2 regions of the Staphylococcus sp. M0911 genome follow, and region 1 is predicted to be linked to the other one. Evidence: riboswitches for the same ligand, from Rfam matches in the RefSeq annotation. Region 1 holds a riboswitch; the other holds the start of a gene.
What was found. A riboswitch is a leader RNA that binds a small molecule or an ion and turns the genes downstream of it on or off. The one in region 1 is predicted to bind S-adenosylmethionine.
Positions count from the first base shown of each region.

Region 2: another riboswitch for S-adenosylmethionine. It lies ahead of metK (methionine adenosyltransferase); the one in region 1 lies ahead of ssp1_RS02885 (Na+/H+ antiporter NhaC family protein).

Region 1 covers NZ_CP022881.1:625,956-633,621, reverse strand. The annotation lists gene ssp1_RS02900 (alpha-glucoside-specific PTS transporter subunit IIBC) at 1-1,434, opposite strand, end outside; gene ssp1_RS02895 (MurR/RpiR family transcriptional regulator) at 1,643-2,404, shown strand; gene ssp1_RS02890 (SRPBCC family protein) at 2,492-3,004, opposite strand; gene ssp1_RS02885 (Na+/H+ antiporter NhaC family protein) at 3,204-4,499, opposite strand; SAM riboswitch class I at 4,579-4,676, opposite strand; gene ssp1_RS02880 (hypothetical protein) at 4,730-5,302, opposite strand; gene ssp1_RS02875 (SDR family oxidoreductase) at 5,550-6,431, opposite strand; gene ssp1_RS02870 (amidohydrolase) at 6,522-7,643, opposite strand.
Region 2 covers NZ_CP022881.1:1,018,359-1,026,024, forward strand. The annotation lists gene menE (o-succinylbenzoate--CoA ligase) at 1-476, shown strand, start outside; gene menC (o-succinylbenzoate synthase) at 463-1,476, shown strand; gene yidD (membrane protein insertion efficiency factor YidD) at 1,460-1,699, opposite strand; gene ytkD (RNA deprotection pyrophosphohydrolase) at 1,760-2,233, shown strand; gene ssp1_RS05130 (alpha/beta hydrolase family protein) at 2,244-2,993, shown strand; gene pckA (phosphoenolpyruvate carboxykinase (ATP)) at 3,026-4,618, opposite strand; SAM riboswitch class I at 4,772-4,887, shown strand; gene metK (methionine adenosyltransferase) at 4,996-6,195, shown strand; gene ssp1_RS05145 (NERD domain-containing protein) at 6,315-7,223, shown strand; gene ssp1_RS05150 (aldo/keto reductase) at 7,375-7,666, shown strand, end outside.

The DNA of each region.
Region 1 (7,666 bases):
TGTTAATCGTAAACGAGTAGTACAATTTGTAACATCTTTAATATTCTCTTTACCGCCTAGACCTTCTAAATAATAAGCTGCTTTATCATCATATTCATTTCCAGTTGATTGAGACTTTGATGCCTTGCCTTCGCCTTTTTTCTCTTTGTAATCTTGTTTAGAGAATAGTTTAACTTCTTCTTCATTTTTACGACGACCTGGTAACGGAATATCAAATTTCAATATTAAAAATCTAAATAATACATAATAAATACCTACAAATATTAAACCAATAACCACTTGAATCACATATGTCATCCAATGTTCTTTACCAAGTGGTATCCAGTTTGTAGCTAAGAAGTCTAAAACACCACCGCCCATGTTACCTACTAATCCAAAACCATACATGATTGTATCCATTGTTGCTGCAAGTAATGCGTGCAATACGAATAAATATGGTGCAATAAATAAGAATGTAAATTCTAATGGTTCTGTAATACCTGCGACTACAGCTGTAAGTGTTGCCGGTATTAATAATGCAGCCACTTTTTTTCGATTCTCTTTTGGTGTTGTGGAATACATTGCCAATGCAATACCTAAACAACCGAATACTTTTCCGTTACCTTGTAACATAAATCCGTACGGGAATTGTTCTTTTAATGGCTTACTACTCTCTGCAAATTGATTTAAATGTTGCAACCATTCCGCTTTAAGTCCATGATTGACAACGACAGGGCCCACTTCAATAGGTGCATAAATGAAATGATGTAAACCGGTTGGAATCAATACTCTTTCTAAGAAATGATATAACCACACACCTACATATCCTGATCCGATAATAAAGTGTTGTACTGACGCAATACCATGTTGAACTGTAGGCCATACCACACAAGTAATTGCCGCGACAGGTAACATCACAAAGAACGAAATCGTCACTACAAATGTTAATCCTTGGAATACGCCTAACATTTCTGGGAGACGTTTACTATAATAACGATTATGAATCCATGTAATAATCCCTGAAATAATAATTCCACCTAAAATATTGGTATCTAATGTTTCTATACCAGCAATTGCTTTTAGGCCAGTAACATTTTCAACACCTTTTTCTAAATTGGCACCAAATGTATGTGGCCATTGTGTTAATATCGCATTAATAAATGTATTAAACATTAAATAGCCCATTAATGCAGCTAGTGCTGCGTGGCCTGGTGCTTTTTTAGCTAAAGATAGTGGCAACCCTACTACAAATACAATTTCCATGTGGTTAAATATAACCCAACCACCAGACTCTATCACTGACCAAAATTTAAACCAAAATGTATGTTGGTCTGCTAAACCACCCATAATAGTTGGATTTTTGAATAATGTTGCAAACCCCAGTACAATCCCAAAGAAAGCAAACATCAAGACAGGTACAATCATTGCACTACCAAAACGTTTGATTGCATTCATTATAATAACCTCCATATCCCAATTTCTTTCTGTTCCACATTGAAAATGAGTTTAAATCATTCCTTTCAATGTCATATCTTATTTCTAATATATAGTAAACGCTTACATAACCACAACGTCATTGACGCATTTTGAAAGTATTTTGTATAATCAGATTATGTTTTCTTATGATGAAAATTTTTTCAACACTAATAAATGAGGTGTCGTCATGTTTCTAGATGAACGTGTGAATGCGAACTTTAATCAACTTAATGACAATGATTTACAAATTGCGAATTTCGTTAATACCCATGTTGATTTATGTAAAAATTTAAAAATTCAAGACTTGGCACAACATACACATGCTTCAAACGCTACAATACATCGCTTTACACGAAAATTAGGATTTGATGGTTATAGCGACTTCAAATCATTTTTAAAATTTGAAAGTGAAAAGAAAAATCAATTACCTTCTGACTCTATCGAATCATTTAGACAGGAAATTGAAAATACATTTAATTATTTAGATCGTATAGATTATGAGCTACTAACTAATAAAATGAATGATGCCGGAACGATATATTTATATGGAACGGGTAGAGCTCAAATCAATGTGGCTGAAGAAGCACAAAGAATATTATTAACAATGCATAAAAACATCATTATTCTTTATGATGAACACGAATTAAAAATGGTCTTAAACAAAACCGTACCGCAAGACCTTTTCTTTATCATTTCGCTATCTGGTGAAACTTATCAATTAAAAGAAGTAACACAGCTATTGCAATTGAGACAAAAATATTTTATCTCAGTCACAACGATGAAAGATAATACGTTAGCCCAACAAGCAAATTATAATGTGTATGTATCTAGTAATACATTCTATTTAAATGATGGCACTGATTATTCAAGTTTTATTAGTTATCATATTTTCTTTGAAACACTGCTCAGAAAATATAATGAACGGAAAGAAAAAGGTGAACTCAAATAATCATTTTGTCTATAAAGATAAAAAGCCAGTAAATGAACTTTCTTAAATTCATTTACTGGCTTATATATTACTATTGATTAATTCAAATTAATTATTTTTCTGTTCTTCAATTTCTTCTAATACTGCATTCATTTTGTCAAACATAAGTTCAAATCCATGCGCAGTTGAATCATGGTATTCTTTCTTTTTCTGTTTGTATTCAAGATTGGTTAATCTTCTTTCACGTTCCATATATGATTGATAATAGAAGAACATTTGGGTGCCACCTGATTCACGTTCGAAGAATTCTACTTCTATAATATCCTCCTCGTTACTTAAGCCTGGCATACCTATTGTCATTTTAATAAATTCATCCATGACTAATTCTTCGTATGTACCTTCGATAATATTTTGTTTACCATTTCTACTATCAACGATACGATACTTACCACCTTCTTGGACATCAGCTTCAAATGATTTATTCGTACGTTTCGACGTCATAAACCATTGTTTGAGAATATCTTCTTTCGTCCAAGCTTCATAAATTGTTTCTGGTGAATATTTTAATAAACGTTCAATATCAATTTCTACATATTCATTTTCCACATTATACTTTGCCACTTTCAGTCACCTACTTTCACTCTTAATACTATTTTAACGTATTTGTTCAAACTTCCAAACATTTATACATTAAAAAAGATTGCGCTTCTACACATTTAGTCTAGTTTACCATTAAAACACTGACTTGAAACATTTTCTCTGTATTGTTCTATTTATCAATTAAAAAACCGAGACTAAATCGTCTCAGTTTATAATCGTTTTATGCTTTGTTTTTTAATTTTGGATAACCAATTAAAATAGCAATCAATCCGCATACACCAAGCATGATAGGATAAATACTATAAGGAACGAGTAAGAATGGTGAGATGCCCGCTACTCCTGCAGCTGAAATCACTTGAGGACTATATGGTAATAAGCCTTGGAAACACCCACCAAATATATCTAAAATACTAGCTGATTTACGTGGATCAACATCATATTCATCTGCAATATTTTTAGCTAATGGTCCTGACATAATGATTGAAATAGTATTATTAGCTGTTGCAATATCTGCCACACTTACTAAACTGGCAATGCCTATTTCAGCTCCTCGTTTAGATTTCACGCGACCTCTGACTACATTTAACAACCAATCTATACCGCCATTATGTTGAATAAGTCCTACTAAACCACCAATTAATAAGGCAATCATAGCAATATCTTCCATACCTATAATTCCTTTAGATACAGCACTTAGTAATCCTTTCCAACCAAATGAGCCATCAATAAGGCCAATGACTCCAGATAAAACTGTCCCACCAATAAGGACGATAATCACATTGACACCAACTAGCGCTAGTATCAACACCAATAAATACGGAATGACTTTAACTAATTGGAAATCATAACTTTTAGAATGATCCATGGAAATTCCATTTGTTAGGAAAAATAGTACAACTATGGTTAATATCGCACCTGGCAAAACAATTCTAAAGTTTACTTTAAATTTATCTTTCATCTTCGTATGTTGTGTACGTACAGCCGCTATCGTAGTATCAGAAATCATAGAAAGATTATCTCCAAACATAGCGCCACCAACAACTGTAGCCATAGCTAAAGCTGCAGATACATCTGTAGCTTGTGCAAATCCAAATCCTACCGGTGCAATTGCTGCTACTGTACCTACTGATGTTCCCATTGAAATGGAAACAAACATACAAATGATAAATAAACCGACTATAATTAAGTTTTCAGGAATAAGTGACAACCCTAAATTTACAGTTGAAGTCACGCCACCCATTTTCTCTGTCGTCGTTGAAAAAGCGCCTGCTAAAATAAAGATAAGCATCATTAAAATAATATTTGAATGACCTGCACCTTTAGTAAACACTTCAACTTTAGTAGCAAATTTTTCTTTGCGATTCATCAACAAAGCAACGATTACCGTAATCGTTATCGCAACATTTAAAGGCATTGTCGTGAAATCACCTGATATGATACCTACACCTAAAAATAACAACATAAATAATAATAACGGAAATAACGCCCAAGCATTACCCTTTTTTGTTTCTTTCATTATTAGACCTACTTCCTTAAATAAAAAAATACCTCTTTACTTTATAATAAAGAAAAGAGGTCCATCTACAACGATTATCCCCTTATCTTCAAACCTAGATAGGTTACTGGAATTGGCACATGATTCAATGTTGCCGAAGCTTCACAGGGCCAGTCCCTCCACTTCTCTTGATAAGTGATTCATATTTAACGTTTACGTTACAAGATAATTCCTACGACGTCAATCATAAATTATAACTTCGTCGTAAAATATTTTTCATAAATAATTAATGCAACAGCAACTACGAATAATATTGCAATAGCTATACCAAAGGCGACCCACCATTTTAAATAAAGTGATACCATCATTAAAATAATAGAAATGATTGTCATACTAATTATCAGTATTTTTAATTGTTGTTCACGTTGTTTAGAGATGACTTTATAATCTCGATGGTTTTTCCTTTGCGTATCATCTTCAATTTGTAATTTAGTTTCTATATAAAAAACAAACGTCATAGTTACCAATACAATTAAGAAAGTAATCCATGTATAATTTTGTTGAAATAATATCATCATAAAAAATACAATCCATAAACAACCGATAATAATACCTAATAACCGGTCGATTGTTTTATTAATCCATATGATATGATTTTTAATATTTTTATTAACAAAATACAGATTTTTTAATGCATTGGTTAAAGCAAATAAAAGTAATAAAATGATTAAAAACCATTGATTCGTAGTAAATAATGAAAATACAACTATAGCGATTATACCTATTATGAACGGAGCAATCCTTATAAACGTATCTTTCACCATGTTATTATCTCCTTTAGATATAAGATTTCTATTGCAATTTGTCGTATAAATTACCTATCCCTTAGATATATCTGTATTCTTTAATTAAATTCCATTCTTTAAAAAGGTTAATAATTTTATATTTTTATTTTACATTAAACATATTTTTATTCCAAATTCATAATAAAATTGGATATAGTTATCATATAATTTGTCACAAAAAAATGGTCGATAAAGTATTAACACTTTATCGACCAACTGCTATTCATTAGTTAATTTGAATGCCGCCTGTCACACCGAAGACTTGTCCGGTTGTATAACTTGATTCTTCAGATGCTAAAAGTACATATGTTCCTGATAGTTCAACAGGTTGACCTGCACGGCCAAGTGGTGTATTTTTACCGAATTTCGGAATATTACGTTGTGGTTGTCCACCAGTAATTTGTAAAGGTGACCAAAATGGTCCTGGTGCCACACAATTGACACGAATACCTTTTGCGCCAAGCTCTTCTGATAAACTTTTCGTCAATGAGATAATGGCAGCTTTTGAAGCGGCATAGTCGTGTAAGATAGGGCTTGGATTATATCCTTGAACAGATGACGTTGTAGTAATTGATGCCCCAGGTTGTAAATACTCTAATGCTTTTTGTACTGTCCAAAATATTGGATATACATTGGTTTCAAATGTCTCTTTAAATGATTGAGTATCAAATCCTCGAATATCATCATGGTATTGTTGATGTCCAGCGACTAATGTTACATTATCAAGTCCACCAAGCTGTTGATGTGCTTCTTCGACCATGTCATAGTTAAATTGTTCATCACGTATATCACCAGGTATTAGCACTGCTTTTTGTCCCGCTTCTTCAATCACTTGTTTAACGTCTTGTGCGTCTTTGTCTTCACTTGGAAGATAATTAATCGCAACATCTGCGCCTTCTTTAGCATAAGCAATAGCTGCTGCGCGTCCAATGGCAGAATCGCCACCTGTGACTAACATTTTATATCCTTTTAATCGCCCGTGTCCGACGTATGATGTCTCACCACAATCGGGTTCAGGTGTTAATTGACTTTGCAAGCCTGGAAGTGGCTGCTCTTGTTTTTCATAGTCTGTTGATTTGAATTTATTTCTAGGATCTTGTGCTGACATTTTAAATTCATCTCCTCAATTTGTATATGTTGTCATATACCCAAGGTTATCCAGATGTTAATCATATTATCTTTATACAATGTATAGTGACTATTGATTCAGAAGACGTTTCGCCAGTGTCACAAAATAAGTTGGCACTTTTTCTAAAATACGCTCATCTGGATCATATAAAGGATGATGTAAGTCATACTCACTATTAGATCCTATGAATGCAAATACACCAGGATACGTTTCTGTATAACCTGAAAAGTCTTCACCAATCGTTAATGGTAAATCCATCATTGAGACATGATAACCGATATCTTTTGCTACTTCTATCGCCATATCAGTTAATTCATCATCATTAATTACTGTTCCAGGAAGTCGTGTATATCGGCAATCTACCTGTATATTAAATGTTCGTGCTAAACCATCAGCAATATCATTCATTCGTTGTTCGATATATGCTCTATGTTCTGGTTTAAATGAACGGACAGTCCCTTGTACATAGGCTTGATCGGCAATGACATTCCATGTATTTCCACATGAAATTTCACCAATAGTAACAACTGCATTATCAAAAGCAGATAAATTTCTACTTACAATCGTTTGTAAACTATTAATCAGTTGACCTAAAGCAACGGTTGGGTCATTACCCTGTTCTGGTTTAGCAGCATGTGCCCCTTTTCCTTTAATCTCAAATTCGAAGCGATCTACAGCAGACGTAATAGGCCCTTTCTTTATAGCAAAGTCACCAATGTCCATCGTTGGATAATTATGGAATCCTAATACTGCTTTCACACCATCTAATGCCCTTGTATCTACTACCTTTTTAGCTCCATGACCTAGCTCTTCAGCCGCTTGGAATATGATTCTCACTCGACCATTTAATTCACTCTCTTGGGCTTTCAATTGTGTTGCAACCCCTAATATACTTGCCATATGAATATCATGACCACACGCATGCATGACACCTTGATTGGTTGATGTAAATTCATGTTCAACTTGCTCATTGATAGGTAGTGCGTCTATATCAGTTCTAATCGCAATCATTTGGTCCCCTTGTCCAATTTCTGCAATTAATCCTGTATCTAACGGTAAATCTAAAATTTTTATATCATGTGCTTCTAATATACGTTTAAGTCGTTGCGTAGTTTCATATTCTTCCTCTGATATTTCAGGGAATTGGTGAAATGTACGTCGCCAATTCACGTAATCTGTATAACCAGTCATTGATATCTCCATCCCTTTCAACC
Region 2 (7,666 bases), 390 kb from region 1:
ATCAAAATGGTCACGGTGAATTACTTATAAAAGGGGAAAATGTAATGAATGGTTATTTATATCCTTCTAATTTAACAGATACCTTTGAAGATGGCTTTTTTAAAACAGGTGATATTGCTGAAATTGACGATGATGGCTTCGTTATGATTTATGATCGTCGTAAAGACTTAATCATTAGTGGTGGAGAAAATATCTATCCATATCAAATTGAATCTGTAGCTAAATATTTTCCTGAAATTGAAGACGCCGTATGTATCGGTCAAAATGACGACACATGGGGTCAAGTACCGGTACTATATTATATCGCCCAAGACTATGTTGATAAAAATGATTTACAGCAACATTTCTCCACACATTTAGCTAAATATAAAATACCTAAAGCCTTTTATGAAGTAAATGAATTACCATATACATCAACAGGTAAACTACAAAGAAATAAAGTGATGTCAAAGGAATCAAAAAATGAAGATAAATGAGTTGAAGTTTTATTTATATAGTCAGGCATTTAAATCACCTATTGTGACACCTAAAGTGTCGTTAGACAAAAGAGAATGTTTAGTTATCGAACTGATTACTGATACAGGTGATACGTATTTTGGTGAGTGCAATGCCTTTAAAACACCATGGTATGATAAGGAAACCATATCATCGGTTAAACAACAGATTGAACAGTGGTTTGTATCAATTAAAAATAAAGATGTACATTCGTTTGAAGAATGGCAGGCATTATTGAATACATTAAATCATTGTCCGGCAGCCCGCAGTACAGTTGTCATGGCGTTATATCAAATGTATTATAAACTTAAAGCATTTAAGGTTGAATATGGTGCTACCGTGAGTGGATGGAGTGATGCCCAATTTGCGACGTTAAAGCAAACACAACCTAAACGTATAAAAGTGAAATATTCAAATCAATTAATTTCTGATATTAATAAATTAAAGTCATTAGAATTTCCATTTGATATTGTCATCGATGCAAATGAGTCACTCGATATCAATCAATACCAAGAAATAAATAAAAATACTAAGCAGAACATATTATATATAGAAGAACCATTTGCTAATATTAATACCTTAAAACAGTTTGATGATGAACCTCAATTACCTATTGCTATTGATGAAAAAGCTACATCAATTGATGATATTCAGTTTATTGTTTCGCATTATCCAATTGATACGGTCGTACTCAAGCCGTTTAGATTAGGTGGCATTGACCGTGTTATCGAAACCATTGATTATCTAAAAAATAGGGGTATTAATATTGTTGTAGGTGGTATGTACGAATATGGATTGAGTCGATATTTTACTGCGATGTTATCTCAATATGGTGATTATCCTGGAGATGTGACGCCAGCAGGCTATTATTTTGAAAATGATTTTGTGGAAAATGAAGGTATTTTAAAAGAGGGAATGATTGCATTCATCCCCCCAGTAGTTGATAGAAGTAAATTAGAATGTATTAATGGTGATGTTTAGACTTATTTTTAGCAAGCGGTACTGGGTCATAGCCACCTTTATGTAGTGGATGGCATTTGAGTATGCGTCGAATGCCTAAATATAATCCTTTGAAAGCACCATGATATTGAATCGCTTCACGCGTATATTCTGAACATGTAGGATAAAAGCGACAAGTAGGTGGTGTTAATGGAGATATATAGCGTTGATAAAAATGTATCAAGGCTAGAAATATTTTTTTCATAAAAAAGCCTCCAACCAGAATTTTGAATACAGTTATTTTAACATATTATAAAGGAATGTGATGTACTTGAAGTTTTTAGATAAAGACCAAAGAGAAGTGCAGTTAACATATAAAGCGAATACAGATAATCCAACAGGTAATCACGTTCTTGCAATACCAGTATACCAAGGGAAGTTATTATTTACTCGACATAAAAATAGAGGTATTGAATTTCCTGGCGGCAAAAGAGAACATGGAGAATCAAGTATTGATGCTATCCAACGAGAATTATATGAAGAAACCGGCGCATATGTAGAAGAAATGCAGTATATTGCTCAATATACTGTGAAAACTAACGATGCCACTAGGCTCGTCAAAGATGTTTATTTTATTCAAGTTTCATCTTTAGCCAATCGAACTGACTATTTAGAAACAGATGGCCCTTGTCTTTTTACTTCTATTAAAGACATACCATATAGTGAACGTAGTTTTTTGCTACAAGATGACGCCATTTTACACTGTTTTGAAAGGGTGACTTCACTTGGACTTTATTAAAATGAAAAGAATGCCGATTGAAATAGCTACGCACCAGTTTGATGAAATCACTTATGATGTTGATCATCTAAAAGTGAAAGCACTAATGATGACACCATATAGTAAAGTTAATCGAATCGTGGTTTATTTAAGAGGCGGAAAAGGACAAGTTGGTCGGGTACGAGCAGCTCGTTTAATGCAATTTTCCAATGAGCACACACTTGTTGTAGGCCCTTATTATAGAGGTAATAATGGTAGTGAAGGTAAAGATGAGTTTTATCGAGGAGATTTAAATGATGTCACTGAACTTATACGCATATTACATTCAAAATATCCCAACGCGTTTATACATATGATTGGATTTTCTCGTGGTGGGTTGCAAGGCTTGCTAACATTTCAAGATTTACCAGTTGATAGTTATATCATTTGGGGTGGTGTTTCTGATATACATTTAATGTATGAAGAGCGTGTGGATTTAAGAGGGATGCTGAGAAGAATGGTAGGACATCCTAAAAAAGATCATGAAGCATATGAAGTTAGAGAAGCGATACAATATATTACACCGCAAAGTCCACCGATTTTAATTGTACATGGTGGTAAAGATAAACAGGTAGGTATTCATCAAGCTTATTATCTAGAACGACAATTGAAAGATATTGGTGCACCTTATGATACATGTTATCAAATGGAAGAAGGACATGTACCTCGACCATTTGCTTTGCAAGAAACTTTAACGTATATACATAAATGGATGACTCAAATAGAAACAAACAAAAAATAGCGCAGCAGATTTAAGTCTGCCGCGCTTTACTTTTATTTATTGAAAGCACCTTTGTCAGAAATATGTTCCACTTCAGGGCCGAATTTTTTGAAGTTATCTTCGAATCGTTGGATAAGATCATTTGCTTGTGCTTTATATTTTTCAGCGTCGCTCCAAGCATTAATAGGATTTAAAATAGTTTTTGGTACATCTTCGATTTCAACTGGAATATTTAAACCAAATGTTGAGTCTTTTGTAAACTCTGCATCTTTTAATTTACCTGAGATTGCTTGGTTAACCATTTGACGCGTATAGTGTAAACTAATTCTTCTACCAACACCATATTTTCCGCCAGTCCATCCAGTGTTAACTAAATACACATCAACATCATGTTTATCAATTAATTCACCTAATAGGTCTGCATAAACAGTTGGATGTAGTGGTAAGAATGGTGCGCCGAAACAAGTAGAGAATGATGGTTCTGGTTCAGTTACACCACGTTCAGTACCTGCTAATTTAGACGTGAATCCACTTAAGAAATGATACATTGCTTGATCTTTAGTTAATTTTGAAATTGGAGGAATCACACCAAATGCATCTGCAGTTAAAAAGATAATCGTATTAGGATGTGCTGCTTTTGAAGGTAATACAATATTATCAATATGATGAATAGGGTATGCCGCTCTTGTATTTTCAGTGAATTTATTATCATCGAAATCAACAGTACCATCTTCTTTAACGACTGTGTTTTCTAGGATAGTGCCGTATTCAATAGCATCATAAATTTGTGGTTCTTTTTCTTTTGAAAGATTGATCGCTTTTGCGTAGCAACCACCTTCAATGTTGAACACACCATTTTTATTCCAACCATGTTCATCGTCACCGATTAATTTTCTTTCAGGATCAGCTGATAACGTTGTTTTACCTGTACCTGATAACCCAAAGAATAATGCGACATCGCCTTTTTCTCCTACGTTAGCAGAGCAATGCATACTCATAATATCTTGCATAGGTAATAAGTAGTTCATTACTGAGAAGATACCTTTTTTCATTTCACCAGCGTATTCTGTGCCACCGATTAAAATAACCTTATGCTTAAATGATACAATGACAAACGTTTCAGTTTTCGTACCATCAACTTCAGGATCAGCTTTAAAATGTGGTGCTGATACAATCGTAAAGTTAGGTTTGATTGATTTTGCTTCTTCTTTAGATTCAGGACGAATGAACATATTATGTGCAAATAAATTATGCCATGCTAATTCGTTAATGACAGTTAATTTTAAACGTGAATCTTTATCACTACCTGCGTAGCCGTTAAACACATATAGTTCATCTTTTTTACCTAAGTAATCTAATACTTTATTATAAAGTTTTAAGAATGTTTCTTCATCGATAGGTTGATTGACGTCTCCCCAATCTACATTATCTCTATATGAAGGTTCAGTAACGATAAACTTATCTTTTGGTGAGCGACCAGTATATTTACCAGTGCTTGCGTTAATAGCGCCTAATTCAGTAAGTTCACCTTCATTATTATCTAAGATCTTATTGTAAAGTTGAGTTGTTGATAGTTGAAACTTCGTTGATGGTTTTTCTAATAATTGTTTAATTTTTGACGTTTCAGAGTATGTATCAATCGACATACTTAATCCCTCCAGATAGTTATAATGTAAGCCTTTACATTTCAATAGTATAACATATCAATTTAATTAATCCACCGTAAATTATTACTAAAATAACTTAAATCATAAATTGACATTAATTCTCTTATTAGGTAGTATTAATTTTAACGGATTCTCTTATCCTGAGTGGTGGAGGGACATGGACCCAATGAAACCCAGCAACCTCTTTTTACATATAAAAAGAAAGGTGCCAAACCGTTTGCAGACACATAATGTCTGAACGATAAGAGCGAATGGACGTATAAGAGCCTTCACTCTATCTAGGTAGTAGTAGAAGGCTCTTTTATTTAGCTCATATAAAAGAGAATTATCGTAATATATTTTAAAAGGAGCAAAACATGACTAACAATAAACGATTATTTACTTCAGAATCAGTAACTGAAGGACATCCAGATAAAATTGCTGATCAGGTATCTGATGCAATCTTAGACGAAATTCTTAAAGACGACCCTAATGCACGTGTCGCTTGTGAGACAACAGTGACAACCGGAATGGCATTAATTTCAGGTGAAATTTCAACAACGACATATGTTGACATTCCAAAAGTAGTAAGAGAGACAATTAAAGATATTGGTTATACACGTGCCAAATATGGTTATGATTCACAAACAATGGCGGTTTTAACTGCAATTGATGAACAATCACCAGATATCGCTCAAGGTGTTGATACAGCATTAGAATACCGTGATGATATTTCTGAAGAAGAAATTGAAGCAACTGGTGCAGGTGACCAAGGATTAATGTTTGGCTATGCTACAAACGAAACAGATACTTATATGCCGTTACCTATTTTCTTATCTCATCAATTAGCGAAACGTCTATCAGATGTACGTAAAGATGACATTATAGATTATTTACGTCCAGATGGTAAGGTTCAAGTCACTGTAGAATATGATGAAAATGATAAACCTAAACGCATTGATACTATTGTTGTATCAACACAACACGCTGAAGATAAATCGTTAGAAGAAATTCAAAACGATATTAAAAAACATGTCATTTATCCAACTGTTCCAGAATCATTAATGGATGATAAGACGAAATTCTATATTAATCCTACAGGACGTTTTGTAATCGGTGGACCACAAGGGGATGCTGGATTAACAGGACGTAAGATTATTGTAGATACGTACGGAGGTTATGCACGCCATGGTGGTGGTTGCTTCAGTGGTAAGGATCCAACTAAAGTAGACCGTTCTGCCGCTTATGCTGCAAGATATGTAGCGAAGAATATTGTTGCTGCAGAATTAGCTGAACAATGTGAAGTACAACTTGCTTATGCTATTGGTGTAGCTGAACCAGTATCTATAGCTATTGATACGTTCGGGACAGGTAAAGTGTCTGAGTCTGAATTAGTAGAAGCAGTTAGAGCAAACTTTGATTTAAGACCAGCTGGTATCATTAAAATGTTAGATTTAAAACAACCTATTTATAAACAAACTGCTGCATACGGTCATTTTGGACGTACTGACGTATTATTACCATGGGAAAAATTGGATAAAGTCAACGTTTTAAAAGATACGATTAACAAGGCTTAAACAAAATAGCATGTGAGATGTTTGAAATATAATAAGATAAATTGCGACAAGATGTCGAAAATGTCTTGATTATGTTTTATAATTAATTGTATTGATCATATAAAAGGAGCGTTGATGTGATGAGTTTATCTTCACCTATTGGTATAGGGTTAATTGTTGCAGTAGTTATTGCAATTATCTTTTTTGTACTATTTTTAATTGCATTAAATAGTAAGAAAAAGATTAAGCAACAAACAGAAGAAGAATACCAACAAAAAGAACAAAGTATAAAGGCATCTCATGAAGAAGCTTTGGAAAAAGAACGTATTGAGAATAAAAAGACAGTTACGAAACAAAAAGAAGATTATGAAGCTACAGTAAATAGTAAAGAAAGAGAAATTGATGCATTAAAGCTATTTTCTAAAAACCATAGTGAATATGTAACTGATATGCGATTAATTGGTATTCGTGAGCGTTTAGTCAATGAAAAACGTATTCGTCCTGAAGATATGCATATCATGGCTAATATTTTCTTACCGACAAATGAATTAAATAAGATTGAAAGAATTAGTCATCTCGTTCTTACACGTACTGGATTATATATTATTGATTCTCAATTATTAAAAGGTCATGTATATAATGGTATTAGTGGCGCTCAATTTTCTGAGCTACCAACAATGGAACAAGTATTTAATACGTTGGAATTAGATAAAGGAACGCCTCAAACATTAGTACTTGATCAAAATAGTGACGAAAAATCATTATCATTTATAAACTATTCAGATGAGATTCAACAAATACAGAATGTAGCTGGTGACTTACAAAGTAAATTAAATACTAAGTATACACCAACATCTATTCTTTACTTTAACCCTAAAAATGAAGGAGATGTTACTATTTCTAATTATGCTCAAAATAGTAATGTCAAAGTATTAGTTGGACCTGAACAACTAGATGAATTCTTTAACAAATTTGTATTCCATGGACGTATTCAATATAATGTCGATGATTTACAACAAATCATGGAACAAATCGAATCATTTAATTAAATATCAACGAAGCTAGTAGGGATTTTATCTCTACTAGCTTTTTTAGTTTTGAGCACAGATATTGAAATTTATATGACTTATGTTTAATCTGAGTTTTATCTACTTTCATAGGGTATAGAATATTGAAATTGTATTTAAGGAGTGGGAATGTATGGATAATATTAAATTTTATAATGGTCATACGATGCCGAAAGTTGGTCTAGGTACATTTAGAGTTGAAAATAATGATGATTGTACAAAAGCTGTTAAATACGCAATTGAAAATGGATATAGAAGTATCGATACAGCAAAGGTATATGGTAATGAAGAAAAGGTAGGACAAGGTATTAAAGAAGGGCTTGAATCTGCAGGCTTAAAACGTGAGGATTTATTTATTACCTCAAAATTATGGTTAGAAGATTATGGTAGAGAAAATGTTGAACAAGCCTACGAAAATAGTTTGA